DNA from 2 places in the Paenibacillus sp. TAB_01 genome. Region 1 is predicted to be linked to the other one. Evidence: riboswitches for the same ligand, from Rfam matches in the RefSeq annotation. Region 1 holds a riboswitch; the other holds the start of a gene.
The links. A riboswitch is a leader RNA that binds a small molecule or an ion and turns the genes downstream of it on or off. The one in region 1 is predicted to bind cyclic di-AMP.

Region 1 (16,380 bases):
AATATCACGCGGGGGCTTACCCGTCCGAGGATTATTTTTACTTTAACCATGTCATTCATCATCTGGATTTGGCTGAATATTTGCTTGGCGGAGTTACGATTACCCATGCGGAGAAAATCAAGGTTACTGATCGTAAGGTCGGGATCAACGTGACCTTTGTCTGTGAAACGGGCACGGTAGGCAACATTCAATCCGCGTCGTTTCAGCACAGCACCTTTCCCGTGGAGAGGGTCGAGCTGATTGGCAACGAACGCAACGTAATCGTCGACAATCTCAAGCGGCTGGAGTACAACCGGCCGGGAGAACCGAGAGAACATACAGGTGAAACGGTTCTTGCAGACTCTGGAGATGCGCTAGTCTGGAACATCAATCATGGTATCCGCCCGGACTATTCGTATTATGGCTATGAGGCCGAGCTGCGTCATTTTATTGAAGCGGCAGCCGCGGGTTGGAAACCGGAGTCCGGCTTTGACAAGGCGGTGCGCGTTATGCAGTTGACCGATCAAATCCGCCATCTATTCTAAAATTTGTCAGGAGGTCACCGCTATGGAATACACAACATTGGGCAATACAGGAGAAATCGTCAGCCGTATCGGTTACGGCGGGGCTGCAGCCGGGCTGAAGAACTATCTGCACACATTTGATCCGTCGAATCCGAACGACCGCAGAAAAATAATCGAATCGATCGAAACGGCGCTCGATTCGGGCATTAACTATTACGATACCGCCCCCGGCTACGGCAGCGGCGAGAGTGAAGAGCTTCTCGGATCGGCGCTCGATGGAGTCAAGACAAGCGGTGCGCACCCGCTGTTCGTCGCGACCAAGGCGGGCTACAACGAACGCGGCCGGCTGCGGGAGTCGGTCGAGCTGAGCTTGAAGCGTCTCCGGCGCGACCGTATCGAACTGCTGCAGATCCATGGGAATTCGTACACACCCGCTCAGGCCGACGACATTCTCCGGAACCGGGGGCATGGCCGATGACATGCTGCGTCTGAAGGAGGAGGGGCTTGTTAAATATGTCGGGTTTACGAGTGAGGACAACAATGATGCGGTGTATCGTTTTATTCGGAGCGGTAAGTTCGACGTTATGCAAATTTGCTACAATTTTATATTCCAGCACGGCTATGAGCCAAGCCGCCCTTTCGGAAGCTTGCTCGAAGCGGATCGGGCCGGACTTGGCATCGCGACGATGCGTACACCGACCTCCGGCACCTTCCAGCGTTGGATTCAAAAGGTAAATCCGGCGAACACCTTCGACTATACTCCGGCTCTTATTCAATTCGTGCTGTCTAATCCATATGTCGACGTTGCCCTGATGGGTATGCGAGACGCCGATATCGTACGCAAAAATGTCGCGATCTGCGAGGATCTTGACGGACGCGTTGATCTCAATGAGATTCATGAACGCTATATTTGATATTGGCGGTGCTTGTATTTCATCATTCCATTTGAAACCGGAGGAGATTCCCTATGTCTGAGCCGAAACAATGGTACCAAAAACAGCTTCGCATCCTGCAAACTGTGCTGCGCGAGCCTGATGTCGTCGATTACGACGCAAGCTCCGTCGTGGAATACATGGAGCAGATCCATGCCAATTGCATTGTCATCAATGGGGGTGGGATCGTGGATTTCTTCCGGCATGACTTGGTGACGGCCAACCCGAATCCGTTTATGACTCAAGAGGATCTGCTCAGGGACCTGACGGACGCATGCCACGAGCGGGGCATCAAGGTAGTCGTACGCGTCGACTTTCGGGGTGTTGAAAAAAAAATATACGAACTGCGTCCTGACTGGTTCAGTGTAGACGAATACGGCGACCCTAAAATTCGCGATAACCCGCTTCACGCTGCGATTTTTCAGCCTTGCTACCAAAGCACGTACCGTAATGAACACGCGTACAAATTTATCGACTATCTGTTCGAGCATTATGATATCGACGGCATCTGGGAAAATTCATATACCCAGGAAGGCATCTGCTACTGCAAAAGCTGTGCCGACCGATACCGGCGGGATATCGGCAAAGAATTGCCGCGCGGGGGCCAGTTTTTGGACAGCCGGTACGACGAATACCGGCAGTGGAAGGTAGACTGCGTTATGGAGCATCTGCGGGACTGCCGGGCCGTTGTCAAGAAGTACGGCGCGGATAAAGCCTTTGCAGCGGAGATCTTCGGTCTTTATCATGACCGTCTGAAATCGATCGGCCACGATCTCTATACCATTAAAGACCATTTTGATTTCCTGGTTACTCCTTTGTTTACAGCGAATCACGAGCCGATGAACGGTTCTTCCACCCTGATCAAATTTTTGAAAAGCCTTGCGCCGGATAAAACCCCGGTTATGCTGTTCGGGCACATGGGAACGGATAACCAGCTGCGCTACATCTCCTCCGCCCGTCAGGAAACGCGGCTATGGATGTGGGAAGCAATCGGCGCAGGGGGCTCGTTCTGGAACTGCTTATTTAACGGACAGCATCCGGGCCGTACCTATGACCGGAGGAACGCGCTGTTATGCGCCGATATCTATGGGTTTATGGAGAAGCATGAGGAGCTGCTGACCGGCCAGGAGCCGCTGGCTGATGTGAACGTTCTATACTCGCGCGCCACCAACGCCGCGTTGGGTAACCCCGACCGGAGCCGTGATGCCTACTTGACTCATCTGATGGGTTTGGAGCAGGTCTTAACAGACCGGCACATCCAATACCGTCTGCTAACCGATGACAAACTATGTTTGGCGACGCTGCTGCAAGCCAGGGCGCTTGTGCTGGCCAATGCCGCGTGCCTGTCGGATGAAGAAGTGGAGCTGATTCGTGAGTATGTCCGCGCAGGAGGGCGAGTGCTTGCGACTCATCAAAGCTCGCTCCTCCATCCGGACGGCACGCCGCGCTCCGATTTCGCATTGGGGGACGTATTCGGCTGCAGCTTTACCGGGACGGTCAGGGATAACTCGCTGTATGGCTATCAGTACATCAAGGGTGCCCATCCGCTCACCCGCGGTTTTGAGGATACGGCGATGCTTGCCAGCTGGGTCCGCAGTACCTAGTGCGGACAACGGCAGAGACAGCTGAAGCGCCAGTGACCTACGTACCGCAAATCTACCCACAGCCGCCGGAGAAATCATGGCTGCGAAGCTACGAAACGGATTATCCGACTGTGGTGCTAAACCGGTTTGGCAAGGGGCAATCCGTATTTTTTCCATATGCAGCCGACCGCAACGTATGGCTTCACGGCCATAACGATTTCAGCGAGCTGCTTGGCAATGCGCTGGATCATCTGCTGGAAGGGAATTATACGATAAACACGAACGCGCCGGTCAGCGTGCATTTCAGCCTGAACCAAAGCAGAGAGGCGGGGAAATATGTGCTGCATGCCGTGAACACCACATCGGCGCCGCGGCGGCCGGTGCTTCAAACGATTCCGGTCTCCGGGATCGAAGCGGAGATACAGCTGCCCTTCCGCCAGCTGACGTCATTCCGGGTGCTGTACGGCAGCTCGCAGATCGAGTGTGTGAATTCCAAATCAGCGGGAGGCCAGCTCTGGCTGACGCTGCGCATCCCTAGTCTTGAAGAATATGCTGCCGTCTATCTAGAAGCTGCACTTTAAAGGAACACCGCTTTCAAATTTACCGTTGAAACCGCTTGTTGCCCGCGAGAGAAATAAAGCGGTTTCGCCGTTTATGAGGTATACTGAGAATAAGTGGCAAAACATCCCACAAACTATCCGGATGGGTTCGCAGAGGAGGCTGTTCCTTTTCATGTCATTTCCGAAAATGATTAAAGTACGTCAGCATTTTTCAGGTCCCCGCGTCGAGAATATCGAGGCGGCGGTTGCAGAGCAGCTCGGAGGGATCGGCATTGGCCGGAGCATCACGCCGGGCACGCGGGTGGCCTTGACGGCTGGCAGCAGAGGCATTGCAAACATTGCGCTGATTCTCCGTTCCGCGGTTCGCGTATTGAAGCAGATGGGGGCGGCTCCGTTTATCGTGCCGGCTATGGGCAGTCACGGGGGCGCTACCGCCGAAGGGCAGCTCGAGGTGCTGCACAGCCTGGGAGTCACCGAGGAGTACTGCGAAGCCCCAATTTTATCGTCCATGGAGGTAGTCCGCATCGGTCAAACGCCGGACGGCATGCCCGTTCATGTGGATAAGCATGCTTACGAGGCCGATGCGGTCATTCTGGTAGGGCGGATCAAGCTGCACACCGACTTCAAATCCCCGATTTCCATTGAAAGCGGATTAATGAAGATGGCTGCGATCGGGCTGGGCAAGCATAAGCAGGCGTTATTGGTTCATACCTACGGCGTTCAAGGCATACGCGATATGATGCCGGAGGTGGCGAAGATCGTCTTGCAGCAAGTCAACGTTCTCTGCGGATTGGCGATCGTCGAGAATGCTTTCGAGCAGACCGCACTGATTGAAGCGGTTCCCGCGTCCATGATTCAGCAGAGGGAAGCGGAGCTGCTGCAGTGGTCGGCGACGCTGTTTCCGAAGCTGCCGGTAGAGGATATTGATGTTCTCCTGGTAGATGAAATCGGCAAAAATTACAGCGGTACGGGAATGGATACGAACATTATCGGCCGGATCCGTATTCTTGGTATCGAGGAACCGCAGAGCCCGCGCATCAAATATATTATTGCAAGCGATCTGAGCGAAGCGTCGCACGGGAACGCGCTCGGTATCGGCTTGGCCGATCTGACGACCAAGCGGCTGTTCGACAAGATTGATCTGCAGTCGATGAACGAGAATGTGGTCACGAGCACCTTTCTTCACCGCGCTATGATTCCTATTATTATGCCTTCGGATAAAGAGGCGCTGACCGGCGCGCTTCGCGCCACTTGGGGGACGCCGGAAGAGCAGGCAAGAATCGTCCGCATTCCGAATACGCTGCAGCTCGAATATTTATATGTATCCGAGTCGCTGCTGCCGGAAATCGCCGGCCTGCCAAACGTGGAGATCATCGGTCAGGCCGAGGAAATGAGCTTTGATGCCGACGGCTATTTGGCCAAGACGGATTTTGCTCATGCAGCGGTATGAGACGACTTTCACTTTCAGCTTATTACAAAGCAATCAAGCCGCCTGAGGGATAACCCAGGCGGCTTGATTGTTTGTAACAGGCTATTTATCCGATAGGCGAGGCCAAAGCCCCTCCTTCTTATAATTACTGCTCCATAATTTTAATTTGCGGCTCCCAGCCGAGCAGCTCCTTCGCCTTCGCGTTGGAGATGAGCGATCTGCGGCCTTCCAGCGGTATGCGGATGTCCTTAACGCCGGGGAGGTACGTGTTCACCAGCTCCTGCGTTGGGAGATCGGAGGAGCTGTCATCAGCTGCGATAATGAGCGGCTGCGCGCCGAGCCCGTCCTTCTCGATAGCCAGACGGCAGGCGGTGGCGACATCGCGCGCATCGATGTAAGACCACAAGATGCGTTGGCGCTTCTCAGGCTGGCTGAAGCTTTCCTTCACGCCTGCGTACGTCTCCGGCACCAAAATATTGCCGAGACGGAAGCTGATCACCTGCATGCCGGTACGGCGATGGAATGCCTCGGCGGTCACTTCGTTGACCACCTTGGATAAGCCGTAGCTGTCTTCAGGCAGCTGCGGGTGCGCTTCGTCGACAGGCAAGTACTTCGGCTCGAAGAACTCGCTTGCAAAGCAGATGCCGTACGACGATTCGCTGGAAGCCAGCACGACCTTGCCGATATTCAGGTTGGCCGCCGCTTCCAGAATGTTGTACGTGCTCATGACGTTGTTGCGGAAGCAGATGTCGTTCGGGTGCGTATAGGCTTGCGGAATGGCGGCAAAATGTACGATGCCCACCGCTTGCTGGCGGTTTCTGGAAGAGAACGGGGCCAGTGCGTTATGCACTTGTCCCAAATCGTTCAAATCCGTAATGATAGTCTGACAAAGCGGCTCCTCGGGGGCCTTCACGTCCAGATTGATCACGTCATACCCTTGATCTAGAAAATGTTTAACGATCCAACGGCCGGCTTTGCCGCTGCCGCCGGTAATGATAATGCGCTGCTTGCTCATGCTGTTCCTCCTAAAATAAAGTAACTGGATATAAGAATACGGCTGCTGCCGCCATAACGGCCAAGCTTTGAAGCTTGAACATGAAATGAACCGGGAGAGAACCGCTGCTCTCCCGGCATTAGCCATGCCTATCATGCGGGCTTTGGTTTCCTAACAGAAAAGAACGGATTACCAGGCGTACGCTTTAGGCGCATCGCCGCCAGGTCCGGGGAAGATCTCGTCCAGACGCTGCAGCGTGTCGCCGTCGAGCTGAATGTCCACGACGCGCAGCGTATCCTGGAACTGCTCCAGCGTGCGCGGCCCGATGATCGGAGCCGTCATCGCCGGATGAACCAGCGTCCACGCCAAGGCTACATTGGCTTCGCTCTCGCCGAGCTCCTTGCACAGCTTGCTGAACGCTTCCAGCTGCCCGCGGCGCTGCTCTGCACGCGCCTGGTTGCGGACGCTGCGGGAGCCTGCTGCCGGGTTCAGCGCGTTGCCTCCGAGCAAGCCGCCGTCAAGCGGGCTCCACGCGATGACGCCGATGCCGAACTCCTCTGCCGCCGGCAGCACTTCCAGCTCAGGCCACCTGCACAGCAGGCTGTATTTGTGCTGCTCGGAGACGAGCCCGAGGAAGTGGCGGTTTTTGGCTTCATACTGCGCTTTCACCAAATCCCGGCCGGCAAAATTGCTTGCGCCGACATAGCCGATTTTGCCTTGATATATATGTACCCGGAACGCTTCCCACAGCTCTTCCCAGGCGACATTCCGGTCGACGTGGTGCATCTGGTACAGCTCGATGTGATCGGTTTGGAGGCGCTTTAAAGAAGCGTCCAGATGCCGGCGGATTTTATAAGAGGACAGCCCTCTGCCCGCGTTAGGCCCATCGTTCGCGTCCTCCATATCGCCGAATACTTTGGTAGCCAGCACGACCTTCTCGCGCCGTCCGCCGCCTTGGGCGAACCAGCGTCCGATAATTTCCTCGGTTTTGCCCCGGGCGCCCACGCCGCCGTACACATTAGCCGTATCAAAAAAGTTGACCCCGGCGTCCAGCGCGGCGTCCATAATGCGATAGGCTTCTTTTTCATCCGTATCGACACCGAAATTCATAGTTCCCAAGCAAAGCTTACTGACCTTCAAGCCGGAACGTCCCAAATAAGTGTATTCCATGATAAATACCTCCTTATTTTTGAATGATGCGGTACTGACATTTTCCATCATACCGTGCCTTGTCTTATTTTAACAGTACGCAAAAATAGGTGAGATAGGCGGGGAAGGGAAATTAAGTTACCTGTAAGTAAGGCAGGTTTCATGACAAAAGCGGACTTTATGCCTCTATATTTTCCAGTTAGATTCGTGTAAAATGGATAATGTTGTCGAAAACACGCACAAAGGAGTTCTTATGCCCCAGATAGATATGCCTTCCGTCGTCCTATTGATTTTTGCGGCACTCGGTATATTAAGCAGCAATAATTCGATTACGGTTGCGGTCGTCTTTCTGCTGCTGCTGCGTGTCATGAATTTACACCAGGCGTTTCCTTGGATCGAGAGGTACGGCTTAACTATCGGCATTATCGTATTGACCATCGGAATTATGGCACCGCTGGCCAGTGGCAAAATTACCGTTCAGACGCTGTATGAATCATTCTTTCATTGGAAGTCTCTTCTCGCGGTAGCGGTCGGTGTGCTGGTAGCTTATTTGGGCGGGCGCGGCGCTCTGTTGATGACCAATCAGCCGACGATCGTGACCGGACTTTTGCTGGGTACGATTCTGGGCGTGGCTTTTCTGAAAGGCGTTCCCGTAGGTCCGCTGATCGCCGCCGGTATTTTATCGTTGTTTCTCGGAAAATGATGGGAACATAGGATAGTCTTACCCACCGATACGCGGTAAGGGGAACGAATATATTGTAGGTGGTATACGCTTAGCACAAAAATGCCGAATCAGCACAGCACAAGTGCTTGTACGGGGGACATCTTTACTTGGGGTGAATATGCGCCTGCTTTCACAGGCTCGCGAATAAGGGAAAACCTCTTCCCTAACCCGTCAACTAACCTCGGAGGCTCATAGGAGGAATTAAGCTTTGAAGTTATTTGCCAAGACGTTTGTTTTTTCATGCGCCGTTCTTTCGTGCGCGCTCTTTTCTTCTGTTGACGCCCATGCGGCGGCAGCGAATGAAGGAGTCAAGGTTCAGGTTAATGACAAGCTTGTCCAGTTTTCCGAAGGACAGCCTGTTGTGGACCGCTCTTCCCAGCTTCAAGTACCGTTTCGTCCGCTGATGGAGGCGCTCGGTTATAGCATCAGCTGGTCGAAGGACGGCAGAGAGGTCCGTGTCTCGATGAAAAAGGGAGACCAAACCTTGGAGCTGAAAACGGGAGATTCGTTTGTATCGGTCAACGGAAAGCAGGTCGATGTAGGCTCCATGATCGGTATGGATCAAGGAAGCGTCTATGTACCGCTCCGGTTCGTCTCCGAAACGCTCGGAAGCAAAGTGCAGTGGGATGAAGAGAACCAGATCGCCATTGTCGATGCAGACGGAAAATACCATGCTCCGGCTTGGTACAAGCCCAAGAAGCAGGATACGCTGATCACTTTCGCCAAAGGTTACATCGGCGTTCCTTATTCTTGGGGAGGCACCACTCCGGCTGGATTTGATTGCTCAGGGTTCGTACGTTATGTATTTACCCAAAATCGGGGAATTGAATTACCTCGCACGTCGATGGGGATGTTTGACAGTGCAGGGGTGGCTGTAGCCTACCCGAATCCGGGAGATTTGGTCTTCTTTAAAAAAAGCGGCACGTCCCATGTCGGAATTTATATCGGAAGCGGCCAATTCATCTCGGCGACAACATCGCGGGGCGTGCAGATCGATTCTCTTTTCAGTTCTTATTGGGGCACCGGATACATAGGCGCCAGAAGCATTTAATTGAAGTGATACCACCTGAACAGGCAGACTGCTTTTGCGGTCTGTCTTTTTTGTTATCTAAGCCCGGCCGGCTTCATAATATTTTGGATATTTTCATAACTATACAGGATATTTTTCGCAGAAAGGGGGAGCTATAATGGACTGATCATGACCGGTTTTTGGCTGTCGCAGCAGTCTGAAGCCCATGGACCAAAGGAGAGAGTACAATGGCAAAAGTCGTCTATCTGCCTCTGGATGAGAGGCCGTGCAATTACTTATTCCCGCAGCAGCTGGCCCGCATAACCGACCTGCAGGTCATCGTACCGGACCGAAGCCTGCTGGGCAGCAAAAAGAAACCTGCACATACCGCTAAGGTAAGAAGCTGGCTGCTGGAAGCGGCCCGCGATGCCGATTATCTCATCGTTTCCATCGATTTGCTGGTCTATGGCGGCATCGTTCCTTCGCGGCTTCATGATTTGGCCCTGGAGGAGTGCCTGGAGCGCATTTCCGTTCTGCAAGCCGTTAAACTGTCCAATCCAAGCCTCAAAATCCATGCGTTTAATTTGATTATGCGGGTGCCGAATAACAATAAGGATGAAGAAGAGCCCGATTATTACAAGTTCCACGGCGGACAAATATTCCGGTACAGTTATTTGATCGATAAATCCGAGAGGGACCGCCTGACCGAACAGGAGCGTCAGGAGCTCTCTCAACTGAAGCAGCTGATTCCGGATAAATATTTGAACGATTTTATCTCGCGCAGGAGGATCAATCAGCAGGTCAACCATGCTGTAGTGGAATGGGCCGGGCAAGGCCTGATCGATAACTTGATTATTCCGCTCGACGACAACTCCCAGTACGGATTTTCCCCGAGAGAGCAGCAGCAGCTGATCTGCAAGGTGCAGGAGCTGAATCTTCTGGACCGGGTGATGATATATCCGGGTGCGGACGAGATCGGCTGTACGATGCTGGCGAACGTTTTTTGCGAGCTGAAGCAGTATAAGCCGGAAATTTACGTACGCTATTCCTCGACTAAAGGCCCCTCCATCAAGCCGAAATATGAAGACCGCAGCCTGAATGAGAGCATTAAGTCGCACTTGACCGCAGCAGGAGCCGTCATGGCGGATAACTCCAGCGAGACGGCGCTTGTATTAATGGTGAACTCCCCTGCCGTTGACCAATCGGATATGGCCGAGCAAATCCCATTCCGCGACCGGCACCGGACTTATTTCTCGGAAATTCATTACAGAGAATTCCTCGCTTCCATGCAGTCGTATCTGCGCAAAGGCAAACGGGTGGCCCTGGGCGATGTGGCCGTCTGTAACGGAGGCGATCTGGTGCTGATGAATCTGCTGAAGCAGCAGGGCTTAGTGGATCGGCTGACGGCTTATGCCGGCTGGAATACATCGGGCAATACGCTTGGCACCGTCATTTCGCATTTCATTATTATTTCCTATTATTTGGAGCAGCCGGACAGCGAGCGGAATTCATGGAGGATAGGGGAAAGCCGCAAATTTTACTATCACCGCATTGTCGAGGATTTCATCTATCAATCGATCGTCCGTCAGGATATGCTGGCTCACGACCTGCCGGGTCTTCAAGCAAGCTATTACAGCATCGGGCATTGCCTTAACGAAGTGCAGACGATTCTTGCAGCCAAAATGAACCGGTATACGGCGCAGTATTTAGCGGATATCCAGGAGGGCACGGTTGAGCTGCGCAGCCTTCACTTTCCGTGGACCCGGATGTTTGAAATCGGCTTCGAGCTGTCGATCGATCGGGCCTAAGGCTGCATTGAAAGAAGAAGAAGAGACCGGGATGAGCAGGTGTCGCTGGAAAAATAAAATGCCAAGGTTTAAACATTATAATGTTTGTTTACTTCAGTACGGTTGTGTGCTATCTTAAACATTATAATGTTATAATCAATCGGCTTGTACAGAAGAAGGTGAATGGACATGGAAGAACGATTAGTACTGCGCAATCTCAAGCTTATATCGGAAGAGCCTGTCGATATCGTCATTCAGAACGGCAGGATCGCCGAGGTGGCTGCCGCAGGCCAGGGAAGCGGCACCCGGGTATGGGAGGGTGCCGGAGCTTATGTCTCCAGCGGCTGGATCGATCTGCATGTGCATGCCGTTCCGGCCCTTGATCCGTACGGCGATGAGATCGACGAGATCGGTGTCAAGCAGGGCGTGACGACCATAGTGGACGCGGGCAGCTGCGGGGCCGACCGCATCGGCGAATTGGCGGCCAGCCGGGCCAAGGCGAAGACGAATGTGCTCGCCTTCCTGAATATTTCGCATATCGGCCTGCAGCGTATCGATGAGCTGTCCGATATGCAGTGGATCGACGCGCAGAAGGCCGTGCAGGCGGTCCGCGCATACCCGGACCTGATTGTCGGCCTGAAGGCCCGCATCAGCAAGAGCGTCGTCCGCGACAGCGGCATCGAGCCGCTTCGCCGGGCGCGGGCGCTTTCGCTTGAGACCGGGCTGCCGCTGATGGTTCATATCGGCTCGGGACCGCCGGATATCCGCGAGGTGATCCCGCTTTTGGAGCGGGGCGATATTATCACGCATTATCTCAACGGGAAGGCCAACAATCTGTTCGATGCCGAAGGCAAGCCGCTTGCGGTGTTGACCGACGCCGTTGCGCGGGGTGTTCATTTGGATGTAGGCCATGGGACAGCCAGCTTTTCGTTCAATGTAGCGGAAGCGGCAAAGCGGCACGGCATCCGTTTCGATACGATCAGCACGGATATTTACCGCGGTAACCGGATCAACGGTCCGGTGTTCAGTATGGCCCGGGTGCTGACGAAGTTTTTGTATTTGGGCTATCCGCTTGCCGAGGTGATCGCCGGCGTGACGACGCATGCGGCGGACTGGCTGGGCAAGCCGGAGCTGGGACGGATTCAGGCGGGAGATCCGGCGAATCTAACTTTGTTTACGCTGAGCAGCGAGCCGACGGCGCTTGTCGATTCCGAAGGCGACGAGAGAATTGCGGAATGCACAATTGAAACCAAGGGAGCGGTAGTCAATGGCGAATTCTTTGAATGCTAAATATGGATTGAAGCGTGTAATTAATGCCAGCGGACGCATGAGTATTCTTGGGGTTTCCGCCCCGACGGACACGGTGATGGAGGCTATGAAGCATGGCGGTCAGAGCTATGTCGAGATTGCGGATCTGGTCGATAAGGCCGGCGATTACATAGCCCGCATTCTGGGCTCCGAGGCGGCGCTTGTGGTCAACTCGGCCTCCAGCGGCATTGCTCTTTGCGTGGCGGGGATCGTCACCCAGGGAAGCCGCCGCAGAAGCGAGCGTCTGCACCAGGACGAAATTGCCAAGAATGAAATCATCATTCTCAAAGGGCACAACGTACAGTATGGCGCGCCGGTGGAGACGATGGTGTATCTGGGCGGAGGCAGGCTGGTGGAGGTCGGCTACGCGAACGAAGGCAAGGCGGAGCATATCAAGGACGCGATTACGGACAAAACCGCCGCGATTCTGTACGTCAAATCCCACCACACGGTGCAGAAAAACATGATCTCCGTAGAGGAAGCCTGGGAGGTTGCCCAGCGCAGCGGTGTTCCGCTTATCGTGGATGCGGCGGCCGAGGAGGATATCCAGAAGTACGTTAAATATTCGGACCTTGCCATTTACAGCGGCTCCAAGGCGATCGAAGGACCGACCTCAGGTATCGTCGGCGGCAAACGTCAATATATCGAATGGGTTAAAGTACAGCTTCACGGCATCGGACGGGCGATGAAGGTCGGCAAGGAGACGACATTCGGCCTGCTGCAGGCGTTGGATGAATACGGCGTCAAAGAAGATAAAAGCGAGCAGGAGAAGGCATCGCTGCAGGCGCTTATGCCGCTTGACGAGCTGCCGGGCGTCCGCGTGACGATCGTGCAGGATGAAGCGGGACGCGCAATTTTCCGCGCCCGGATCGCCATTGATCCGTCCGTCTCCGGAACGACCGCCAAGGAAGTCGTGAAGGGGCTGCAGGAAGGCGAAATTGCCGTATATACGCGGGATTACGGCGTGAAACAGGGATTTTTCGATATCGACCCAAGACCGCTGCAGGGCAATGATATGGAAGTTATCGCATCGAGGGTGCGTGAATTAGTGACCAATGGAGGGAACGCATAATATGTCCACTATCGCAAAACGATTGTATAAGCAGCGCGTCGCGCTAAACGTGCTGGCGAGCAGCATAGATAACGCCAAGGAGGTGTTCGAGGCGGCCGAAGGCTATGTGCTGGTCGGCGTGCTTTCGAAGGATTACGCCACCGTGGAAGCGGCGGTTGACGCTATGCGGCAGTATGGCGAAGCGATTGAAGATGCGGTATCGATCGGGCTCGGCGCAGGCGATAACCGTCAGGCGGCCGTCGTTGCCGAAATCGCCAAATACTACCCCGGCAGCCACATCAATCAGGTGTTTCCCGCTGTAGGCGCTACGCGGGCCAATCTGGGCGGCCGGGACAGCTGGATCAACAGTCTCGTGTCTCCTTCGGGACGTCCGGGCTATGTGAATATCTCCACAGGCCCATTCAGCGCCGCACAGGCGGAGGCGGCCGTCGTACCGGTGAAATCGGCGATTGCTCTGGTCCGCGATATGGGCGGAAATGCATTGAAATATTTCCCGATGAACGGCCTTAGCCGGGAAGAAGAGCTGCGGGCGGTTGCCAAGGCTTGCGCGGAGGAGGGCTTTGCCCTGGAGCCGACAGGCGGGATCGATAAGGAAAATTTCGAAGCGATTCTGCGGATTGCGCTGGAGGCGGGCGTTCCCCAAATCATTCCTCACGTGTACTCCTCGATTATCGACAAGACGACAGGCAGAACGAACGCTGCCGATGTGCGGGAGCTGCTGGCTGTCGTGAAGAAATGGGTGGACGCGGATGCCTAAGCAGGTCGCTGCCTTCGGCGAGGTGATGATGCGGCTGCAGGTGCCGGGCTATGAGCTGCTGGCCCAGGCCGGCACTCTGAATTATTCGTTCTCGGGCACCGGCGTCAACGTGGTCTCCGCATTGGCCAGGCTCGGGCATACGGGCTTCCTCATCTCCCGTCTGCCGGCCAATGCCGTTGGCGATGCCGCCGCAGCTTACCTCGGCAAGCTGGGTATTAACCCGGCGTATCTAACGCGCGGAGGGAATTACTTGGGCATGTACTTCCTGGAGAACGGCTTCGGCGCCCGGCCCAGCCGTGTGACGTATTCGAACCGCCAGGAAAGCAGCTTTAACACCGCCCCCGCAGGCTCGTACGATGCGGCAAGCATCGCCGGGGCGGTGGGGCTGGTTCATTTTTGCGGGATTACGCTCGCTATGAACGACGGCGTGAGGCAGCATATGATGGCGCTGGCGCAGGCGGTGAAAGCGAACGGGGCACGGTCGTGTTTGACTGCAATTACAGGCCTTCCCTGTGGGGGGAGAACGGCTACGAAAGAGCCAAGCCTCATTACGAAGAAATGCTCCAGCTGGCGGATATCGTCATGATGAACGAGAAGGACGCTCTGTTCACGCTCGGCATGAGCACTGCCAAGGAAGACCGGGAGGAACAGCTGAAGGAGCTTATTCCCGTTGTGGCGGCGCAATACGGTATTTCGGTCATTGCCGGTACGCACCGCTCCATACAGGGAGACAACACGCATACGCTGCGGGGATTTTTATTCAAGGAGCGCGCCTTTACCTTTGCGCCGACGCTCTCGTTCGCCGTTTATGATAGAATAGGGGCGGGCGATGCCTTTACAAGCGGCATCCTTCACGGGGAGCTGAACGGCTTTACCCCGGAGCGGACGGTCGGCTTTGCCGCCGCTGCAAGCATGCTCGCGCATACGACTGTCGGAGATACGCCGATGTCTACCGAGCAGGAGATTGTACGGGCGATGACGGAGGCCGTCGGCGATGTGGAAAGGTAGTGAACGCAGCAGTGAACTTGTCTCGAAGAAACAAGCCTCTCTATTTGCAGATTAAAAATATAATCAAAGACCGGATCCTGCACGGCGCCTATCCGCTTGGAAGCATGATTCCTTCGGAGCCGCAGCTGGAAGCGGAATTTCAGGTGAGCAAGATCACGGTCCGCAACGCGATTCAGGAGCTGTCGCTGGAAGGCTACGTGGAGAAAGGCAGCGGGAAAGGCACGAAGGTCATCCGCAATACGTCTGCCTCCAAGCTGTCCAAGTGGAAACGGTTCACCGAGATTCTGGTCGAGGAAGGCCGCAAAATCCAGAAGCAGTGGCTGTCCGCTGAAGTAATCGGCACGGAGGAAGGAACGGAGCCGCGCCGGTTGTTCGGGGATCGCTGCATCCGCATTGAGCGTGTCTATCGTCTGGATGACGTGCCGTATATTCATTACACGCACTATTTGACGGCACGGATTGGAGATGCCGAGCTGACGCTGGAGGCGAACGCCCAATCGCTGTATGAGCTGTTGGACGAGCAGGATATTTCCCTCGTCAAGTTTCGCGACGAATTTGCCGCCGCTATAGCTCCGCTTCCGGTTGCGGAAATTCTGGGCATCCCGCAGGGAACCCCGCTGTTAAAGCGTTCCCGTTACTCCTATGCGGAGAACGGCGATCTGATCGAATACAGCATCGGGTATTATCATACGGAGATGCAGCATTATGTTGTGAATTACGATGTTTAATTGCGGCAATGGCCGCTGAAAAAGCTGGCGAAGAGCGGCGGAGCGGTTTAGGCCGACCGGCTCGAAGCACTGCAGCGCGCGTTCGGGATTCGCGATCGTTGGGCCGATGAAATCGGAAGCATGAACGATCGCAAATCGAAAGAAGGAGCGGCGCTCGCAGCAATAGGCTTTTTCAGCGGCTTTGCTGTGCGTATCGGGTGTTTTTTGGGGGGGATGCCGCCAAGCTTGACAGGTAAGACGAAAGCGGGCGCTTATCCCCCCGTTTGTTTCCTGTATTCAATCGGCGTCATACCGGTTTTTTTGCGGAATATTTTATAGAAGAAGCCCGTATCCTCGAATCCTACCTCTCTCCCGACGGCTGCAGCCTTAAGAGATGTTTCCTGGAGAAGCCGGCAGGCCTGCCGGATCTGCACATTGTGTTTGAAATCCAGAAACGTCGTTCCCGCATACCCTTTGAATTTGGCTGCAAATGAGGCTACGCTCATTCCGCACATACGGCTGATTTGCTCCAGCGGCATCGGCTTATCGTAATTTTCCTTAATCAGATGGACGGCGAACTCCATCCACTGCGTTTCGCTCAGCTCCGCTTGGACTGCACTCGAACGGTTGGTGTAACAACGGTTTAAACCGACCATGCACTCGATCATCCGGGATTTTATAATGAAAGGATAACCGGGCGCCTGCCGCTTGATTTCATAGAGGAGCGTTTCCAAATGCTTTTCCAGATCGATCCGCTCTTTGCCTGAGATATATATATGGGAGATAAAGACGGACGATTTGCGCAGAAACGGCAGCAGAAATAAAAGCTCCAGCATAGGATAATCCGGTTCCATGGAG
Region 2 (16,380 bases), 220 kb from region 1:
GCCGCAGCATGAAAGAGGAAGAAAATTTGAACGTTCAGAGCGCCCTGTGGCATTTTATCGGTGATTTGCTCAGCTCGGTCGGCGTCATCATCTCGGCTGTCCTGATCTACTTTACCGGTCTTCTCTGGTTTGATCCGCTGATCAGTATCGTCGTCGGCGGGATCATTTTTACAGGCGGAGCCAGAATCATCAAGGAATCGTATATGATCCTGATGGAATCCGTTCCGGAGCGGTTCAATCTCGACGAAATCCGCAGCGATATCGGGCAGGTCGAAGGCGTCGAGGACGTCCACGAAATGCACCTGTGGGCCATATCCTCGGATCATTATTCCTTGACGGCTCATGTGTTCATCAACGAACAGATTCAACCGTTCTGCATCATCCTTGCTATTAACGAAATGCTGAAGGGCAAATACGGTATTGAGCATTCAACCATCCAGATGGAGCATGCCAACATTCATCCGCACGGCGAATACGGCAAAGAATTTTTGAAACACCGCGAAGAGGAAAAAGCCCGTCTGGAATAGAAAAAGCACCCCTCCCCCACGAACGGAGCCGCAGTACGGCCCGCGCTCATGGCGAGAGGGGTGTTTTGGTGTATCTTGTATCCGGTTTGTATCTGGTACGGTTCATTGCCGCGATACGTTTTTACGGCCTATCTTTTATTCCCATCTTTTATCTTTCATACCAATAGCCTTTGATCCCTTTCTCCAAACGGACCAGCGCCTCCAGGTAGTAATAATCGCCCCAAATCATGTAATCATCCGGCGCATTGCCTCCGCGCACGCTGTAGGAGCCGTGCTCCAGGAAGCCTTCGGCTTCCGGCTGCCCGATCGTGGCGTAGCCTTCAACAAGGCCCTTCATTGAGCGCTGCAGCCCGTCCTCCAGGAACGCCCGGTCGGGATCGCCGGCATCCAGATGAGACAGCAGCTCGATTAAGCCTGCCGCCGCAATAGCGGAGCCGGAGCTGTCGCGTTTCGTATCGGCGTGAACCGGTGCATCGAAATCCCAGTACACTACATTATCTTCCGGAAGCCGCTCGATGAAATAGCGGGCGAGACGCTTGGAGGTTTCCAGGTACAACGGATTCCGGGTGTAATGGTAGGACAGGGCAAATCCGTAAATGCCCCAAGCCTGACCGCGTGTCCAGGTCGAGCCGTCCTGATAGCCTTGATGCGTGCCTCCGCGGAGCGCCTCGCCGGTTTCCTGATCGAAGTAGAAGGTATGGTAAGAGGAATCGTCGCCGCGCACAAGGAAGCGTCTGGATTTATCCGCGTGCAGAACGGCAACCTCTTTATATTTGGCTTCGCCGGTCTGTTCATAAGCCCAGTACAGCAGCGGCAGATTCAGCATGCAGTCGATAATAATGCGGCCCCCGTTGTCCGGATCGCCTTCGCGGCCCCATGCTTGAATATATTGGCCTTTCGGTCTCCAGCGGGCCATCAGCACGTCTGCCGCCTGAATCGTCAGCTCCTTCGCTTTCTCGTCGCGCTCGATAATCCACTGCGCCTTGGAGGACAAGGAATACAGGAAGCCGATATCGTGGTGATCCAGCTTCACCTTTTCGTTTAAGCGCTTACGAAAGCTCTCAACCGTACCTCTCGCCGCATCCTTGAATACTTCATCGCCGGAATATTCGTAGCAGAGCCAGAGGATGCCCGACCAGAATCCATCGGTCCATTCGTCGTTATCGTTCAGCAGATAATGCCCATTGTTGCTTACGTGGGGAAATTGGCTTCCGAATTTCTCAATATTGGCTCTCGTTTTGTTTACCGCATCTTCAATCGCTTGTTTCCACATGTGTTCTTCTCTCCCATTTTCACAGTGATTTAAAATGCCCGATGAACAACAGCCGGGTGTGCGGGCGGAGCTTGCGCTTGCGGATTGTTTCTAACGCTTCTGGCACCAGTAGCGCTGCTAGCGCCTCAACATTCCCCCGAGAAAAGCTGCGCCCGCTCCGGTACCGGCCTTCCCTGTCTTTCATTTCAGACTATTCCTTTTGAGTCGACAAACGCGGTACCAGCGTTAAAGGGATCCGGACTTCATGCACATGGACTCCCGGAAGCTCGGCAGCCTCCTGTTCATCGTCCAGCTTCGATTCTTCCCCCAGCTCGCGCAGCATCAGACCGATAGCGATCTGCGCCTGCATGCCGTAAGGGATATCGAAGGTAGATAGTTGAGGGTAGCAGGCCGATGAGATCGTGTCATTGTTGATGCCCACAATCTTGTATTCCTCCGGCACCCGATATCCCTGCTCCAAGACGGCGGACATGAATTTCAATGCAACCATATCATCGAAACACATGACGCCGATCGGACCGTGTCCTCCAGCCGTTTCCTGTGCGATCCTCACACATTCGGCATAGCTTACGGCGTCCACATCCAGCGAAGCAGACCCTTGCACTTGCCCGGACAGCTCGGTCAGCCCCAGACGAAAACCGCGCAAGCGCTCCAGATCTGTCGCCAGCGACTGGCTTCTGCCCAAATAGACCATCGTGCGGCAGCCTTGCTCCGCCAGATGCTTAAGGCCGTCGACACAGGCCGTTCCCACATCCAGGTTCACGGCGCCGACCGCGAGATCCTCCGGCCAATGCCACGCGTTAAACAGCACGAGCGGCGTGCCTTCGCCCACAATTTGCCGAGTGGAATCCGGGGACATCGCCAGACCGTGACAGAACAGCCCCTCCACTCTGCGCTGGAGAAGCACGTCCAAGTGCCGCTTCTCCATATCCGGGTTGTACCCGCCTGCCGAAAATACGGACATATGATACCCGTACCGGTGCGCCATACGCTCCATCTCCTCGGCGAACCGCCCGTAATAGCCTGTAAACGACGGGACGATCAGCCCAAGCTCGTACGACTTCCTGCGGCTCAAGCTGGCAGCCATCTCATTGCGCCGGTAGCCGAGCTCCTCAGCCGCCTTCTCCACCTTGCGGATGGTTTCCTCAGCCATGGGAACCTTGCGCCGGTTCAACACGTTCGACACCGTGGCTATGGACACCCCGGCCGCTTCTGCTATATCTACAATGGTGACGGAACGATTTTTGCTCATAGCCGACCCGCTTTCTTTCCATTACTTATTCGCCTTACATTGAAACGTTTCAATTGAAACGTTTAACTCTATTTTAAAAGGAAACGCGCCCAGCGTCAACTGCAATTTTACCGGACCGCCCCACGTTAAAAAAACCTCCCGAGAAGCATGCCTTCTCAGGAGGTGTGCAGGCCGGCTTACATGCCCAGCCATTTTTTGAACAAGTGCTTGGTTGTATCTTTATTCATCGCAGCGATCGATGTCGTCAACGGAATACCTTTAGGGCAGGAACGCACGCAGTTCTGCGAGTTGCCGCAGCCCTCGATGCCGCCGTCCTCCATCAATGCTTCCAGACGCTCTTCCGCGTTCATCTCCCCTGTCGGGTGAGCATTGAACAAGCGGACTTGGGATACCGCTGCCGGTCCGATAAACGTCGTTTTGTCGTTCACGTTCGGGCAGGACTCCAGGCAGACGCCGCAAGTCATACATTTGGACAGCTCATACGCCCATTGACGCTTGGATTCCGCCATCCGCGGTCCCGGCCCCAGATCATACGTTCCGTCGATCGGAATCCATGCTTTAACGCGTTTCAGCGCATTAAACATCCGCTCGCGGTTGATGACCAAGTCACGCACAACAGGGAATGTGCTCATCGGAGCAATGCGCACCGGCTGCTCCAGCTTATCGACAAGCGCCGAGCAAGCCTGGCGCGGTTTGCCGTTGATTACCATCGAACAGGCTCCGCATACTTCCTCGAGGCAGTTGGATTCCCAGCATACCGGCGTCGTCTCTTTGCCGTTGGCATTGACCGGGTTCCGCTGTACCTCCATCAACGCGCTGATGACGTTCATGTTCGGGCGGTACGGTACTTCGAACTCTTCCGTATAAGGCTTGCTTTCAGGCGAATCCTGACGGGTCACGATAAACTTAACCTTTTTGCCGGCGGCAGTAGTCGTTTCAGCCATGATTAATGTCCTCCCTTCTTGCTTTGCGAGTAGTCGCGTTTACGCGGTTCAATCAACGAGGTGTCCACGTCTTCCCACTCGATAGTAGGTTCCGTCCGGCGTCCAAGTCGCTTTCGTCGTTTTCAGGAAGTTATCATCATCACGCTCAGGGAATTCCGGCTTATAGTGTGCACCGCGGCTTTCGTTACGCAGCAGAGCGCCCAAAGTCATAACATGGGACAGCTCCAGCATGTTCCACAATTGACGTGTGAACGCTACGCCTTGGTTGTTCCAACGCGCCGTATCCGTCATATTGATGTTACGGTAACGTTCTTTCAGCTCATTGATTTTGCCGATCGTTTCTTCCAGCTTTTTGTTGTAACGAACGACCGTCATGTTGTTCGTCATCCACTCACCAAGCTCTTTATGCAGGACGTAGGCATTTTCTTTGCCGTCCATTTTCAGCAGGCTTTCGTATTTGTCGGTTTGCTTCTTCTTCTCGCGGTCGTACACGGTCGAAGAAACGTCTTCCGCATGCTTGCTCAAGCCTTTGATATATTCGATCGCTTTCGGACCTGTAACCATACCGCCATAAATCGCAGACAGCAGGGAGTTGGCGCCAAGACGGTTCGCACCATGGTACTGGTATTCGCACTCGCCACAGGCAAACAAGCCCGGAATGTTCGTCATTTGGTTAAAGTCAACCCACATACCGCCCATCGAATAGTGAACGGCCGGGAAAATTTTCATCGGGATTTTGCGCGGATCGTCGCCCATGAACTTCTCATAGATCTCGATGATCCCGCCCAGTTTAACGTCCAATTCTTTCGGATCCTTGTGGGAAAGATCCAGGTATACCATGTTCTCGCCGTTAATCCCCAGCTTTTGGTCAACGCACACCGAGAAGATTTCGCGGGTTGCGATATCGCGCGGAACGAGGTTCCCGTATGCCGGATATTTTTCTTCGAGGAAGTACCATGGCTTACCGTCTTTATAAGTCCAGATCCGGCCGCCTTCACCGCGTGCGGATTCGGACATCAAGCGAAGCTTGTCGTCGCCCGGAATCGCTGTCGGGTGAATCTGAATCATTTCGCCGTTCGCATATTTCACGCCCTGCTGATAAACCGCAGAAGCCGCCGTACCTGTATTGATGACAGAGTTCGTCGTTTTACCGAAAATAATGCCAGGGCCGCCTGTAGCCAGAATGACTGCGTCCGCTGCAAAGGTTTGAATCTCCATGCTGCGCAGACTTTGCGCGCTCACGCCGCGGCATACGCCATCGTCGTCGATGACTGCGCCCATAAATTCGTAATGCTCATACTTTGTTACCAAGCCGGCCGTTTCCCAGCGGCGAACCTGCTCGTCCAGCGCATACAACAGCTGCTGGCCTGTCGTTGCCCCTGCAAATGCCGTCCGGTGATACTGCGTACCGCCAAAGCGACGGAAATCGAGCAAGCCTTCCGGCGTACGGTTAAACATAACGCCCATCCGGTCCATCAAGTGGATAATACCCGGCGCAGCATCGCACATTGCTTTAACCGGCGGCTGGTTAGCCAGGAAGTCGCCCCCGTACACGGTATCGTCAAAGTGCTCCCAAGTGGAGTCGCCTTCGCCTTTCGTGTTTACCGCTCCGTTAATTCCCCCCTGCGCACAGACCGAGTGGGAACGTTTCACAGGAACCAGCGAGAACAGGTCAACGTGAACCCCGGCTTCAGCGGCTTTAATGGTAGCCATTAATCCGGCCAAACCTCCACCGACTACGATTACTTTTGAATTAGCCATTGTAGTTCACTCCTCCTTAACCTTTCGCGTTCAGTGGCACGTTCTGGAATTGCGGATCGACAAACGCGCTCAAAGACATGATAAACATGATGGACATAACAACGAATACGGCCATCCAGATAACAGTGGATACACGTTGTGCCCGCGGACCGATGGTCACACCCCAGCTTACGAGGAAAGACCACATTCCATTGCTGAAATGGAATACGGCGGACACAATGCCAATACAGTACAGAACGAAGAACAACCCGTTCGAAGCAATACTGTGCATCTGTACGCCGATCTCTTCCTGCGGCAGCCCAAACGTGATTTGAAGCCGTGTTTGAAAAAAGTGGAACGCGATAAACAAGAAGGTAATCACGCCCGTTACCCTTTGCAGGAAAAACATTTGGTTACGGAAATAACCATAGTTGGAAACATTATTGCGCGCCGTGTAAGCTACGTAGAGCCCGTATACCGCGTGATACAGCAGCGGCAGCCAGATGCCCACGATCTCAAGCAGAAGCATCAGCGGCAAGTCGTGCAGCCAATTCACATGCTCCATGAACTTCTCCGGGCCTTTCGTAGCCGAATAGTTCGTCAGCAGGTGCTCGATCAGAAAGAAACCGACCGGAATGACACCAAGCAATGAATGCAGCTTGCGTGAAAAATACGAATTACGAAACATTGAAATCCTTTCCCCCCTCAGCAATATGTAGCTTTGTTCACATGTCGGTCAAAACCATTTTTCATTGTACTCCCGCAAGAAACAAGCGTCAACATGATTCGTTACGCCTATTTTCCATGAATCGACATATTTTTATGCAGACAGGGACAAAAAATGTGAACAGTAGGTGACATGTACATCGTACTCCTTTATCGCTTATAATGGAAGTGCTGTTTTTTTATAATCGCTTATTCATAATTTGCATATATAGATGAAAGCAGGGATTTTCATGCTGGAACACCTAGATATTTTCGCGAGCGTCGTCGAATTGGAGAGCTTGAATAAAGCCTCGCAGGCGCTCAACATTTCCCAGCCCGCACTGTCCCGTAAAATCATGCGCCTGGAGGAAGAGCTCGGCGTCGATTTGTTTCTGCGCAGGGGCAAACGTCTGGAAATTACCCGCGCCGGCCAAATATTGTACGAATATGCGCTGGAGCAGCGCCATTCGGAAAGAAAGCTGTTCCGCCAGCTTGAGGAATTCAAGTCGGACAGCAAGCCGGCCAGTATCATTATCGGGGCCAGCCTAACGACTCTACAATCCACGCTTCCCGATTTGATTACCATCTATACCAAGGATTACCCGAAAATCGATATAAAGGCTGTTACAGGCAAAACGCATGAAATCGTTCCCATGGTCAAAGAACGAAAAGTAGACATCGGGCTGGTCGCCTCCAAGATCGAACACCCCGGCTTGAAGTGCATCCCGCTGTTCGACGACCACCTCTGTCTCGTGCTGCCGCTCGGGCATCCTTTAATCGATAAGGCGTCGCTCGAAATTGACGATCTTCAGGAGCTTCCGATGATTCTTTTTTCGCGCGGGACCTGGTACCGCATTTTAATGGATGAATTGTTTCACCGCTACAACATCCATCCTGACGTCAAAATGGAGATTGATTCGTTCGAAGCCATTATCCGTCTCGTCTCCACCTGCCACACGGCTACCCTGCTGCCGGAATCTTATCTGCGCCGCAGTTTAATGAAGGATAACGAGCTGTTCATCCGCTTTATCCCCGCGCTGGAGCAGACGACAAGAACGACCTCCCTGCTGTTTACCGAGGAGGCCGTCCATCATCCGTCCGCCCAGCGGTTTATCGAGAAGGCCAGACAATATTTTAACCGGCTGGAGGACTAAACTAGCCGTTTTTCTCCTCAATACCGAGCTTCCTTGCGACATAGGCCGTCGTTCCCGCCTGCAGCAGAATCGTCAGCAGCACCGCAAGGAACGTGACCGAAGCGATCACGTCCGCATATTTGACGCCGAGCCCCGCCACCATCCCGGATAAAGCGGCCGGGATGACCCCGGTCTCGCGGACCCAGAACATGAAGAGAATCTCGTTCCGCTTCCAGCCGGCCCTCCGGTCGGGGAGCGTACAGGCCAGCACGGTCAGCGGACGCGCGATGAGCATAAAGATGGCAATAACGGCCAGGCTTGGCCATAAATTCGCGTAAATGACTGCAAAATTGACCTGGCTGCCCAGCAGGATGAAAATAAGCATCCGCATGATCACCGTTATATTCTCGCTGAAATGCAGCATCTCCTGATGCTTGTCGTTCAGATTCAGCTTGAACAGGTCGGCATTTCCCCAAATCAGCCCGGCGGTAAACGTCGCCATAAAACCGCTGACGTGCAGCGTTTCCCCGAACCAATAGGCGCCCAGCGCGGTCACGACCAAGGCGATCGTCGTATAATCCCGCAGCCATCCCAGCCTCAAGTGTCCCGTAATAAACGCCAGAACAAGGCCCAGGATGGCCCCCACGGCAATGCCGCCTAACGCGGTCGCCGCAAATTGCAGCAGGCTTGCCGACAGCGAGAAGGTCTGCCCTCCCGTTACAAGAGCCAGCACCGTAAACGTCAGGATGGAGCCTGTCGCATCGTTGAACGCGGACTCGCTTTCAACCGTTTCCCGCACCTTCGTCCGAATCCGGATCTGCTTGAAGACCGGAATCAGCGTCGCGGGATCGGTAGACGAAATGATCGCACCGAGCAGCACGGCGTGCAAGACCGGAATGCCGAGCAGCCAATGCGCCGCAGCCGCCACAACCGCACATGTGATCAGAACGCCGGGAATGCTGAGCAGCGTCAGCGTCAGCCATACCCTTTTCAACCCTGACAGCCGAATATTTCTTCCGCCGTCGAACAAAATCAGCGCCGAACCGATAGTAAGAATGAACTGATTCGTGAACGAGCTGCTTGTTTCCGTGACCAGATGAAGCCCTTGTCCCATGATCATCCCGGCCGCCAGAAACAAAGCGACATCCGGAAGCTTCAGCCAGCTGGCCGCTTTACCGGACAGCATGCCGAGACCCAGTATAAAGATTAATAAAAAGATAACGTGGTGAATCATTTCTCCCACTTGACTGTTCATGACCGCATACTCCGTTTCACATTTCACACCCGCTCAAAGACGGGTGCCCTGCTTTATCTATTACCCTATCACTTCGTTCTCAAACGTTTCAATCTGCTCATTCGTTCCAATGATGACCATCACGTCCTGCTCATCAAGCGTATCGGTCGCCGTGGGGGCAATAATAACCCCTTTCTTCTTATTAATGGCAACGACGCTGCAGCCGTACTTCGCTCTCGGGTCCAGCTCCTTCAGCGTACGTCCCGACAGCCGTTTGGGAACGGAGAGCTCGACGATCGTGTAATCGTTCGACAGCTCGATATAATCGAGCAAATTCGGAGAAGCCAGCTGATGGGCGACCCGAATCCCCATATCCCGCTCCGGGAAAATCACCCGGTCGACTCCGATCTTCTGCAGCACCTTGCCGTGCAGCTCCGACAGCGCCTTGGTCACCACCGTCTTCACGCCCATATCCTTCAGCAAAATGGCGGCCATGATGCTGGATTGAATATCGTCTCCTATCGCCACGATCGCGCAATCGAAATTGCGGATGCCAAGCGAGCGCAGCACCTCTTCATCCGTTGCGTCCGCTACAACCACATGGGTCAGCACCTCGCTCATCTCATCGACCGATTCCTCGTCCTTATCGATCCCGAGCACCTCGTAGCCCAGATTGACGAGCTCTTCCGCCAAGCTGGATCCGAATCTCCCTAAACCAATTACCGCGTACTGCCCACGTTTCATTTCGAATGTTCCCCTATCCGATTGTAATTTTCCCTTCCGGGTATCTGTATAATTCCTTTTCCGTTTTCGGCCCTAAGGCATAAGCCAGTGTCATTGGCCCCAGCCGCCCGGCAAACATCATAAGCGCAATCATAATTTTCCCGAAATCGGTCAAATCGGTCGTTAATCCCATTGTTAAACCGACCGTACCGAAAGCTGAGGTGACTTCGAACAAAATCATCAGAAACGGATGCTCCTCGGTCGTCGAGAGCACCATTGCGACGAAAATAACGAGAAATAAAGCAATCATCGTGAGGGTAATGGCCTTTAAAATCCGGTCTTTGCCAAGACGGAAGTGAAACAGCACGATATCCTCTTTCCCCCGGATCATTGCGATCATTGCACCTATCAGCGTTGTAAATGTCGTCGTCTTAATCCCTCCGCCCGTAGAACCGGGCGATGCTCCGATAAACATAAGCAGGATCATAAAAAACTGAGTGGCCTGCCGCATGCCGGCCAAATCAATCGTATTGGCCCCCGCCGTTCTCGGTGTAACCGACTGAAACAGCGCAGCCCATATTTTCCCCTGCCAGCTCAAGGTGCCGAGTGTTTTGGCGTTCGTAAACTCGAAGACGAAGATGACTACGGCCCCGACGGCTATGAGAATGCCGGTCGCACTCAGCACGACCTTGGAATGCAGCGACAGCCTTCTTCTGCTTTTCCTGTAATCGAGCAGATCCGAAATGACGACGAATCCGAGACCTCCCAGAATGATGAGCCCCATGGAAACGATATTGATGACCGGATCGTCTGCATAGGCGGTCAAGCTGCTGAATTTCCCCGTGACCGGGCCGAAGAGATCGAATCCGGCATTGTTGAAGAAGGAGACCGCATGCCAAATACCGTAGTAGATCCCCTTCGCCTGACCCAGGTCAAATGACCAGCGAATTGAGAAAATGAGCGCCCCTGCCGCTTCGATCGTCAGCGAATATTGGATCACCTTACGGATCAGCCGGACAATGCCCTCCATGCTCCCTTGATTCATCGCTTCCTGAAGTACGAGCCTTTCCCTCAGCGAAATTCGTTTTTTCAAGGCAAAAGCAAACAGCGTGCCCATCGTCATGAAGCCCAAGCCTCCCACTTGAATCAGCAGGATGATGACAATTTGCCCAAAGAGCGTAAAGCTCGTCCCCGTATCGACAACCACGAGCCCGGTTACACAGGTAGCGGAGGTTGCCGTGAAGAAGGCGTTCAGGAAAGAAAGCGGCTTTCCTGTCGCCGAGGCGATGGGCAAGGATAGCAGTGCCGAGCCTGCCAAAATAATGGCCGCGAACCCGATGACTAAAATTTGCGGCGGCGTCAGCTCAATTTTTTTCAGCGATAGTTTCATGGTTCACCTCAAAATCCAAGTTCAGAGCACAAAAAAAGACACTGGAAACCCAATGCCGTATGATAGGTTCCTGCTTAAAGCCTACGAGGTTAGCTGACGGATTCGGATTCACAGGTACCCTATCAATTCCATCTTGACGATAGAATCGAATTCACCCCTTGTAATAAATGGTTCCCCCGTTTTCAAAAGAAATTCGGCTTTGTATTCAATTGATATGAATTATAATCCCCTTTACGAGGAAGCACAAAGCCGCTGTACGCCGAAATCCGGGGATAATCGGATTATAAGTCCGCCTGCGGGAAGACTGGCAATCCCGCCGCTTCGCTTTTCATCGTTTTTCCCGCCTATGCTCTCGGATTCATTGGATTTCCTAATGTCATGTGTGCTAAGTTTACAGAATACAATATAAAGATTCACCCCATGTCCATCTCAAGCAAAGGAGCCTATTATGATAAAATCGACCGCAAGATCTCCCCTGCTGCCGCTGGCCGTTATCGGGATTGTGCTCTATCTGGCCGTCGTTCTGGTCTCCTCCCTCCCTCAATCGAACGATGCGGGGCTGGAAGCCCTCCAGGATCGCCCTGCGGTAAGCAAAGAACAGGCCGCACAGCAGGCGCTGCGATTCATCCGCCAAACCTTTCCTTTGTCGTCCGATTATCGTGTCAGCACCCTGTACCAATCCGATGCCGACCGCAGCGGCTATTTGCAGAAGGAAGATCTGGCCGGGACGTATGCGCAAAGATTCGGGGCTTATCCGCTTGATTATTATGAAGTGGAAGTGAACGACAATACGTCAAAAACGACTTATTACATTGATGTCAATTTTACCGACTTGAGCATCCTCGGCTGGGAAAGCTACATCCCCCGGAGCATCCAACAGCCCGCAGCGGCTGCAGGTCCAGCCGATCCGCAGCTGATTGCCGAGCAGACCTTGAGATCCCGCGGCTACACGCTGAAGGATTGGGAGCGGATCGAACCGGACCCGCAGCGTCACCCAAGCGGCTCCGCCGCTGCGGACAGCAGCCGCTTCGTTTATCAAAGCAAATCCCTGGCCATCGGGGAGGCCAAGCTGCAGCTTGCGGTCACCGTCAGAAACGGCTCGGCGGCCGCCTTTCACGCGAGCTTTGCCATTCCCGCCTCGTTCCTGGCATGGCAGGAAGCGCAGGACAAGAACGCGGCAACGATGACGCGCATCAGCCTGCTGCTGTCGCTCATCATGGCGCTGGCCTCCTTCTACATCGTGTTCCGCTTCCGCAAAGAAATCACCTTTCGGCGCGGTCTGCTGCTCACCGCCCTATTTTTGGCGATCTACATCGCCAATAACTTCAATATGGTGCCGGCCTTGCGCACCGCGCACTCGAACGGCCCCTCCCAGCTGGAGGCAATGTTCAATCTCTGGTTCTTGAACATCCTGATCGGCCTCATGGCGGTCAGCGTCTACTTTGCCCTGCTTGCCGGCAGGCAGCTGTGGCTGCGCAAAGGCTGGAGTCCCTGGCCGCTATGGCACGAGCCCTCCTTCGGCGGACAGCTGCGCAGCGCGGTCATTCAGGGATACTTGCTCTGCCTGTTCATCCTCGGCGTACAGCAGACGCTGTTTTTCGGGGCGGAGCACTGGTTTGACGTGTGGGCGGTGAACGATCCGTCGGACTCCGTACTCAATATGGTATATCCCGCCTTTTTCCCGCTCATGGCCTGGGCGGCCGCCATCTCGGAGGAATCGGTATACAGACTGTTCGGTATCCCCTTCTTTATGAAGCTCGTACGCAGCCGGTTTATAGCCGTGCTGATCCCCAGCATGATCTGGGCGCTCAGCCATACGCAGTACCCGATCTACCCGGTTTACACCCGTTTTGTCGAGGTTACCGTCATCGGACTTATTTTCGGTTATGCCTTTCTGAAATACGGCTTTATGACCGTGCTGTTCGCCCATGCCTCCATGGACAGTATTCTGATGGGATTTTCATTAATGGACTTGGGTGACTGGACGCACAGCCTGATGGGCGGCTTCTATATTATCTTTCCCGGACTGGCCGGCTGGCTGATTGCCTGGGTTCACGGCAAAACAAAAAGACGAAGGCTTGTTACGCGCCCTCGTCTGGAATAATCGATTACATACGGCCCGCTGTCCGCGGCGCCGGCTTCCGTCTTAAACAATCGGATCCGCCGCCGCCGTATGGGTTTCGTTCCCCCCAGCTTCGCCTATCTCCCCGGCTTGCGCGGCGTCATCGCCGTTCAATGCCTGGAGAATTTGCGCCGCCAGCTTCTCCCCGATCCCGACAGGCCGGAAATCCTCGATTCCGGCCTCTTTGATTTTCTTCAGGGAGCCGAAATGCTTCAGCAGCGCTTTCCGGCGCTTCTCTCCGATGCCCGGAATGGCGTCCAGCTGGGAGACGACCATCGACTTGGCCCGGGTCTCCCTGTGGAACGTAATCGCGAACCGGTGCACCTCGTCCTGGATTCGCTGCAGCAGATAAAACTCCTGGCTGTCGCGGGGCAGCGGCACGACCTCCGGCGGATCGCCCATCATCAGCTGGGCCGTTCTATGCTTCGCATCCTTCACCAGGCCGCATACGGGAATGTACAGGCCCAGCTCGTTCTCGAGCACATCGATCGCCGCGGAAATCTGCCCCTTTCCTCCGTCGATGACAACCAGATCCGGCAGCGGCAGCTGCTCCTTCAGCACCCGCTCGTACCGGCGGCGGACAACCTCCCGCATCGTTTCGTAGTCGTCCGGCCCTTGAACGGTCCAGGATCTTGAACTTCCGGTACTCCTTCCGGTTCGGCTTGCCGTCCGTGAATACGACCATCGCGGATACCGGATCCGACCCTTGAATGTTCGAGTTATCGAACGCTTCGATCCGGCGGATCATCCCCATGCCTAGCCACTCGCCGAGATTCTCCACCGCCTTGACAGAGCGCTGCTCATCCCGCTCGATCAAGCGGAACTTCTCTTCCAGCCCGACACGGGCATTGTCTCCCGCCATGTCGACCATATTCTTCTTCAGGCCGCGGCGCGGAATGTGCACCTTCACCTTCAGCCAGCCTTCCAGCGCTTCCTTCACGTCCGCCTTGACCGCATCGAGCTCCGTTCCTTCCGCATCGCCGCGTCCGGCGGCTTCTTCGGCAGAGGCTTGATCCAGCGCCGCGATCGTTTCCTGCGTAATGACGCGCTTCACCGGCTCTTTGGCTGCCGCCGTTTCCCTGCCGACCGTTTCCGCAGGCAGGAACACTTCCTTCGGCAGCGCAGGGTTGTCGCTGTAATACTGCGTAACGAAGGAGACGAAGTCCTCATACTCCTCGCCGTAATAAGGGAACATCGAGGCGTGGCGCTCGATCAGCTTGCCCTGGCGCATGTACAGAATCTGCACGCACATCCAGCCCTTATCGACGGCATAGCCGAAAATATCGCGGTCGACGGCTTCCGTCGTCGTAATTTTCTGCTTCTCCATCACGGCGTCGATATGAACGATTTGGTCGCGCAGCTCCTTCGCCCGCTCAAAGTTCAGCTCCTCCGCCGCTTCGTGCATTTTGCGCGTCAAATCCTGCTTGATCTCGTCGTGACCGCCGTTAAGAAACCGGGAAATTTCCGACACCATCTTGTCGTACGTCTCCTGCTCCACCTCGTACTCACAGGGCGCTACGCATTGACCGAGGTGATAATACAGACAGACGCGGTCGGGCAGCGTCCGGCATTTGCGCAGCGGGTACAGGCGGTCCAGCAGCTTCTTCGTCTGCTGAGCGGCGAACGAGTTCGGATAAGGGCCGAAATATTTCCCCTTATCCTTAAACACCTTCCGCGTAACCTCGAGCCGCGGGTGCGCTTCGTGGGTGATTTTGATATAAGGAAACGTCTTGTCATCCTTCAGCAGCACGTTATACCGCGGATGGTATTTTTTGATCAGATTGCATTCGAGAATCAACGCCTCGACATTGCTGGCGGTCACAATATATTCAAAGTCGGCAATTTCATGCACCAGCGCCTGCGTCTTCGCGTTATGGCTCCCTGTAAAATAAGAGCGCACGCGGTTGCGCAGCACCTTCGCCTTGCCCACGTAAATGATCGTACCTTCTTTATTCTTCATCAGGTAGCAGCCCGGCTGCTCCGGTAAAAGCGCCAGCTTGTTGCGGATGGCCTCCGCGGTCCGTTTCCGTTCTTCGTCGTCTTGGATCGGCACCTGATTTCTCCCCTTTCTTGCTTCAGCATCCATGACGCGGCTCCCCTCTCCCTTTAATCCGGAGCGCGCCCGTGTATCTATACGGCTTCAGCCGCTTAAGGATACAAAAAAAAGCTCTTTCTCAGCATAGCAGAAAAAGAGCTTTTTCTCATCTTAATTCATCCAACCGCTAATTATTGGTTGCGTGTAATAACGCCTTTCAGCGCATCCTTGGATTGGAAGCCTACGATTTTATCCACCGGTTGACCGTCTTTGAATACGATCAATGTCGGGATACTCATGACGCCAAAGCGCGCTGCGGATTCCGGATTGTCATCCACATTGACTTTTGCAATTTTCACACTGTCCCCCAACTCTTTGTCCAGCTCTTCAAGTATAGGCGCGATCATTTTGCAAGGTCCGCACCATGGAGCCCAGAAATCAACAAGAACCGTACCGGATCCTTCAACGTCGCTTTTGAAAGATTGGTCAGATACATTTACGATTGCCATATGCTTATTCTCCTTCCACTCCGAAAAAAATGTTGTCAACATGTAAAGTATACCACAATGCACCCTATTTTCAACCGCTTCCGGGGCTGGCGAATCGTTTCCACTTCTGCCATGACGGCTACGGACACACAATCACCGCCAAATTTCCAAAAGTCGCATAATTGTCACTTTCGCATTCTTTACATTTATCTTGAAAGTTGGTTATACTAAGCATAACTAGAATTAGGCAAACGATGTCGATTTGCTCAAGGAGGGTAATCCCATGAACGATCCGAAACATCCCGAACTGCACGTAATGGAAGAGCCGACTAATGACTTCCAGGACGTGACTACAGGCTTTGGCGTATTCTTCGGCGTGCTGTTTCTCATTGGCATCATCGCAACGGTCATTCAAGTTATGATGCGCTAAGCTTAACCGGCGACTAAGGTCTTCCCCGTTTGGTAAGAGGCCACTGAAAAAGTCCGTTAATGAAAAGGTACAGACTCTCAATATTTTGAGGGCGCTGTGCCTTTTTTCTTGTATACTTTAAAGTAATACGTCGGAAGGGTGAAGACCATGTTCCAGCCTCAACTTTCTTTTGCATTAAGCCCATACACAGCGCTATATGACCTCATCGTGCCGAAAGACAACATGCTACGCCAGATAAATGAGCTGGTTGACTTCTCCTTCGTCTACGACGAATTGAAAGCTAACTACTGTTTGGACAACGGCCGTAACGCCATCGATCCGTTGCGGATGTTTAAATATCTGCTTCTGAAAGCTATTTTCGAGGTGTCGGACGTGGATCTGGTC

Region 2: linked by a shared signal. The riboswitch ahead of ACHHV8_RS04765 (TrkH family potassium uptake protein) and the one ahead of ACHHV8_RS03710 (C40 family peptidase) in region 1 are both predicted to bind cyclic di-AMP.

Annotation. Positions count from the first base shown of each region.
Region 1 is NZ_JBIFNP010000001.1:747,453-763,832, forward strand. Features, by position in the region: gene ACHHV8_RS03665 (Gfo/Idh/MocA family protein) at 1-524, shown strand, start outside; gene ACHHV8_RS03670 (aldo/keto reductase) at 547-981, shown strand; gene ACHHV8_RS03675 (aldo-keto reductase family protein) at 971-1,417, shown strand; gene ACHHV8_RS03680 (hypothetical protein) at 1,471-3,039, shown strand; gene ACHHV8_RS03685 (hypothetical protein) at 3,072-3,599, shown strand; gene ACHHV8_RS03690 (nickel pincer cofactor-dependent isomerase, group 22) at 3,751-5,028, shown strand; gene ACHHV8_RS03695 (NAD-dependent epimerase/dehydratase family protein) at 5,153-6,022, opposite strand; gene ACHHV8_RS03700 (aldo/keto reductase) at 6,191-7,171, opposite strand; gene ACHHV8_RS03705 (DUF441 domain-containing protein) at 7,404-7,853, shown strand; cyclic di-AMP (ydaO/yuaA leader) riboswitch at 7,926-8,079, shown strand; gene ACHHV8_RS03710 (C40 family peptidase) at 8,083-8,925, shown strand; gene ACHHV8_RS03715 (DUF4127 family protein) at 9,132-10,691, shown strand; gene ACHHV8_RS03720 (amidohydrolase/deacetylase family metallohydrolase) at 10,860-11,960, shown strand; gene ACHHV8_RS03725 (DgaE family pyridoxal phosphate-dependent ammonia lyase) at 11,938-13,050, shown strand; gene dagF (2-dehydro-3-deoxy-phosphogluconate aldolase) at 13,052-13,807, shown strand; partial or broken gene ACHHV8_RS03735 (sugar kinase) at 13,800-14,815, shown strand; gene ACHHV8_RS03740 (GntR family transcriptional regulator) at 14,815-15,543, shown strand; gene ACHHV8_RS03745 (AraC family transcriptional regulator) at 15,795-16,380, opposite strand, start outside.
Region 2 is NZ_JBIFNP010000001.1:964,438-980,817, reverse strand. Features, by position in the region: gene ACHHV8_RS04810 (cation diffusion facilitator family transporter) at 1-527, shown strand, start outside; gene ACHHV8_RS04805 (glycoside hydrolase family 88 protein) at 676-1,800, opposite strand; gene ACHHV8_RS04800 (LacI family DNA-binding transcriptional regulator) at 1,991-3,052, opposite strand; gene sdhB (succinate dehydrogenase iron-sulfur subunit) at 3,229-3,996, opposite strand; partial or broken gene sdhA (succinate dehydrogenase flavoprotein subunit) at 3,999-5,757, opposite strand; gene ACHHV8_RS04785 (succinate dehydrogenase cytochrome b558 subunit) at 5,774-6,424, opposite strand; gene ACHHV8_RS04780 (LysR family transcriptional regulator) at 6,696-7,595, shown strand; gene ACHHV8_RS04775 (cation:proton antiporter) at 7,597-8,829, opposite strand; gene ACHHV8_RS04770 (potassium channel family protein) at 8,890-9,552, opposite strand; gene ACHHV8_RS04765 (TrkH family potassium uptake protein) at 9,566-10,921, opposite strand; cyclic di-AMP (ydaO/yuaA leader) riboswitch at 10,985-11,130, opposite strand; gene ACHHV8_RS04760 (CPBP family intramembrane glutamic endopeptidase) at 11,370-13,025, shown strand; partial or broken gene uvrC (excinuclease ABC subunit UvrC) at 13,068-15,129, opposite strand; gene trxA (thioredoxin) at 15,270-15,587, opposite strand; gene ACHHV8_RS04745 (YqzM family protein) at 15,850-15,996, shown strand; gene ACHHV8_RS04740 (IS1182 family transposase) at 16,144-16,380, shown strand, end outside.